Regions from separate parts of the Janthinobacterium sp. GW821-FHT03A03 genome, predicted to be linked through region 1. Evidence: predicted binding sites of a transcription regulator. Region 1 holds the regulator's gene; the other holds the start of a gene.
What was found. The regulator FliA, encoded in region 1, starts transcription of late flagellar genes. The targets are predictions, from matches to a motif close to CTAAAGTTTNNNNNNNNNNNGCCGNTA.
Positions count from the first base shown of each region.

Region 2: a site for FliA is predicted at 1,147-1,173, ahead of AC07VI_RS16380 (flagellar protein FliT). Genes of this name have one in related genera too.

Region 1 is NZ_JBWKUZ010000001.1:392,608-394,807, reverse strand. Features, by position in the region: gene AC07VI_RS01805 (MinD/ParA family ATP-binding protein) at 1-702, shown strand, start outside; gene AC07VI_RS01800 (RNA polymerase sigma factor FliA) at 748-1,479, shown strand; gene AC07VI_RS01795 (flagellar motor protein) at 1,461-2,200, shown strand, end outside.
Region 2 is NZ_JBWKUZ010000008.1:171-2,370, forward strand. Features, by position in the region: partial or broken gene AC07VI_RS16375 (hypothetical protein) at 1-403, shown strand, start outside; gene AC07VI_RS16380 (flagellar protein FliT) at 807-1,103, opposite strand; gene AC07VI_RS16385 (HDOD domain-containing protein) at 1,296-2,123, opposite strand.

The DNA.
Region 1 (2,200 bases):
CTGGTCGACGCCAGCGGCAGCGGCGACGGCGTCGCCTCGCGCCTGGGCCTGGCGCATGGCGCCAGCCTGCTCGACGTGGCGCGCCAGCAGTGCGGCCTGAACCAGGTGATCCACCAGGTGCCGCAGGGCTTCGGCGTGGCGCACATGGGGGCGCGCAACCATCTGATGGACAGCGCCGACTATGCGGGCGAGGACGAGACGCGCCGCCTGGGCAAGACCTTCGAGGTGATGGCGCGTCAGAGCGGCATCGTGCTGGTCGACGGCGTCGTGGCCGAGCAGGGCGACTGCTTCCCCGTGCCGCTGATGGCCTCGTCCGATATCGTGGTGCAGGTGTCCAACAGCGCCACCTCGATCAAGGCGGCGTACTGCCTGATCAAGCGCCTGAACCAGGAACTGGGCCGGCGTCCCTTCGGCATTCTTGTTACCGGCGCTTCCGAATCCGAGGCAAAAGTGGTATACGATAATATGGCGCAGGCGGCAAGCCGCTACCTGGCCGTGAAACTGACGTCGATGGGTTCGGTGCCGGCCGATGAATACCTGCACCGCGCCGCGCGCCTGGGCCGCAGCGTGGTCGATGCGTTTCCGCTGGCCGGCGCGTCGGTGGCGTTCCGCGGACTGGCCGAGCGGCTGGTGCGTTCGGCGGCGCCCGTATTGGGAAGCACCTTGTACCAGACGGGGAGCGCACACCATTTCAGCGCCTGAATCCAACCGTAGCACCAGATAAGACGATAAAACAATAAGCAGCCTATGTACACGGTCAAAGGGAAATCGAACAAGGACTATTTGCTGACGGAGCACATTCCGCTGGTAAAGCGTCTGGCGCACCATATGAAGGCGAAGTTGCCGCCTTCGGTCGAGGTCGATGACCTGATCCAGGCCGGCATGATCGGCCTGCTCGACGCCATCAGCCGCTACGAGGAAACCCATGGCGCGCAGTTCGAGACGTATGCCGTGCTGCGCATCCGCGGCGCCATGCTCGACGAATTGCGCACCAGCGACTGGCTGCCGCGCAGCATGCGCCAGAACATGCGCAAGATCGAAGAGGCGATGAGCATCCTGCAGCAGCGCCTCGGCCACCCGCCGACGGAGTCGGAAGTGGCGAAACTGCTGAAAATGTCGCTGGCCGACTACCAGGAAATGCTGGGCGACGGCGGCGGCCACCAGCTGGTGTACTACGAAGATTTTCATGACCCGGACGGCAATGACAGCTTCCTCGACCGCCACTGCGTGGACGAGGACAGCGACCCCTTGCGTTCCCTGCTCGATACCGATTTCCGGCAGTCCGTGATCGACGCCATCGACGCGCTGCCGCCACGCGAGAAAATACTCATGGGCCTGTACTACGAAGAAGAGCTGAACCTGAAGGAGATCGGCGCGGTGATGGGGGTATCCGAATCGCGCGTCTCGCAGCTGCATACCCAGGCCGTCGCGCGCCTGCGCGCAACCTTGAGGGAGCAGGCGTGGACTGGTCCAGCGTAATCGGGCTGGCGCTGGCGCTGGCGGGCCTGCTGGTCGGCCAGGCACTGGAAGGCGGCAAGATGGCCTCCCTGCTGCAGCCGGCCGCCTTCGCCATCGTCATCATCGGCACCTTCGGCGCCGTGCTGCTGCAGACACGGCTGCGCACTTTCGTGCGCGGCCTGGAAATGCTGCGCTGGGTATTTTTGCCGCCCGCCGACACGCGCGCCGCGCTGGCGCGCGACATCGGGCAATGGAGCCTGACGGCGCGCCGCGACGGCCCGCTGGCGCTCGAGCGCCTGATGGAGAACACGGCCGACCGCTTCAACGCCAAGGGCTTGCGCATGATCGTCGACGGCATCGCGCCGGACAAGCTGCGCCAGCTGCTCGACGTGGAAATCTCCGCCTACGAGATGGCCGAGCGCCAGGCCGTCAAGGTGTGGGAATCGGCGGCCGGCTATTCGCCCACCATCGGCATCCTGGGCGCCGTGCTCGGTTTGATACACGTCATGGAAAACCTCACCGACCCCAGCAAACTGGGCAGCGGCATCGCCGTGGCCTTCGTCTCGACGATTTACGGCGTCGGCCTGGCCAATCTGCTGTTCCTGCCGGTGGCCAATAAACTCAAGGCCATCGTCTCGCGCCGGGTGGTGCAGTATGAAATCTCGGCCGCCGTGCTGTACGACATCGCCACGGGCGACCACACGCGCATCATCGAAGAGCGCGTCGCCAGCCTGCTGCACGA
Region 2 (2,200 bases), on a different contig from region 1:
CAAGCTGGGCGAACTCGAGGGCAAGATCGGCGCCCTGCAGCAGGCGCTGGCGCTGCCTGCCGCCGCCGTGACACCCGCCGCCGCCGCGCCGGCCGAGGCCGCGCCTGCGCTGCCGCACGCCAAGCCCAGGCCCCTGCACGCGCCGCCGCCGGAAAAGAAGGCGGGCGGCAATGGCTTGCTATGGCTGGGCATCGGCACCGCGCTCTTCCTGCTGCTGACGGCCGTCATCGCGTATGCCGTGCGCAAGCGCAGGCAGGCTGCGGCACCGGCGGCGCCATCGAAGTACTGGGTCTTGCTGCGCAAGCCGTTCCGCCGCAAGACCGACGTGCCGGTGCTGACGGAAACGGTGGAAGGGGAGCAAGAGCCGGCGCCGGAAGCGGAGCCGGAGCCGTTCTCCCGTTAACGCTCCGCTGAAATTTGATATATAAAAAGATATTGAAAAAATACATGGAAACGCGTGTCAATCGCGTTGCCTGTTTTTCAAAGATGGTGATATGATTAATTCAGTGGACTTGCTCTACGACAAAACAGTCCCAGCCTGGCGCAGCCACCAACGATAGCGTGGCGCGGCAAACAGGTGTAGCGTTGCATAAACGCCTGGGCCTGGAAGCGGTCTGCGATGCCGACGATGTGCTCGCGGACGCCGGATGCAACCGGCAGCGAGGCGACGCCAGGAGATACCTGGGGTTCGCCTTCCAAATTCTTTCTCCCTGCCAACACTGGCGCGCGCTGCGCGGCCGGCCAGGGCGGCAGGCGTAAAAAAAGCACCCTCGGGTGCTTTTGTCTTTTCTGCGATGCAAACTTGTTTACATGCGGGCGCGCGCGGCGGGCATCACGCTGGCCAGTTGCGTCATCCACGGTTCCGTGACGGCGCGGATGTCGCGGTCATTCGCCAGGATTTGCTTGAGCAGGTCGATCTTGCGCAGGCGCGCAGCGCCGGCAAGGGCGGGTACCTTGCCCGTCGTGGCCGTGCTGGCCGCGCTGGCGCACTGGTTTTCCAGGGTGTCCAGGCCATCCCAGTCGCTCGTACGCGCCGCCACGACCATTTTATTGGTCATTCCTGCAATATTTTCGTACATCGAGAGAACGTCGTTGGAGGTCATGATCACACCCGTAACTAGTGAATGTATTACTGCTTGTCTAGGTTAACGGCGGCCACGGCGGGAACTTGAGGGGTTTTTTGAAAATAAATGCAAATAATTTCAACCGCGCGCGCCTGCCTGCCGAAAAATGCGCCGAAACAGCGCGCCAGACCCCGTGGATGCGGGGCTTGGCGGGTGTCGGCGGCGGCGCGCTTATTTCACCAATTCTTCCAGCCCCGCGCTCAGTTCGGCCGGCGGCGGCATCTTGTCCACCAGCACGGAGGGCGGCAGGCCCAGCGATTCAGCCACGTCGCTGGGGTAGCAGGCGATGATTTCTTCATTGCTCAGGGCGTTTTCGTCGACGCGCGCGCGCCAGGCGCCCAGGTGGACGATGGCGGCCAGGCGGTTCAGGGGCGCCTTGATGAGCGGATCGGGAAAGGCGGCGATGGTGGCGGCAAACGTGGGCGGGAATTTCCAGCGGCGCGCCAGTTCCGCGCCCACGTCCGCGTAGCTGTAGCCCAGCGAGACCCGCTCCGCGTCCAGGCGGCGCGCATCGAGCGGCGGGGCGATCTTGTCGAGCTGCATGGCTTGCTCGGGCATGGCGGCATGGATCACCAGTTGGCCGATCGCATGCATCATGCCGATGGTAAACGCCAGGTCCTGGTTGTCGCCCGTCTGCCTGGCGATCCAGCGGGCCGATACGGCGCTGTGCAGGCTGTAGCGCCAGAACTGCGGCAGGTTCAGGCCGGGCACGGCCTTGTAGCCGTTGACCAGGCCCGAACTGATGACGAGCGTGCGCACGGTAACAAAGCCCAGCATCAGCACGGCGTCTTCCACCGTGCCGATGCTGTGCGAGACGTGGTAGTAGGCCGAGTTGGCCAGCCGCAGCAGCTTGGCGCTCAGCGCCGGGTCCGCGCCCAGCTGGCGGGCGATGTCTTCGGTGGAAATGGCGGGATTGTCGAAACTGCGGACCAGTTCGTCGACGACCTTCGGGGCGGTGGGCAGGGCATGGGGTTGCTGGAACAGCGCTTCAAGTTGCATGGCGATTCTCCTTGGCAGTCGCGCGGCACGGTGTCGGGATCGTCAAACTATATGCCGATTTTTTATGCGCATGCAAA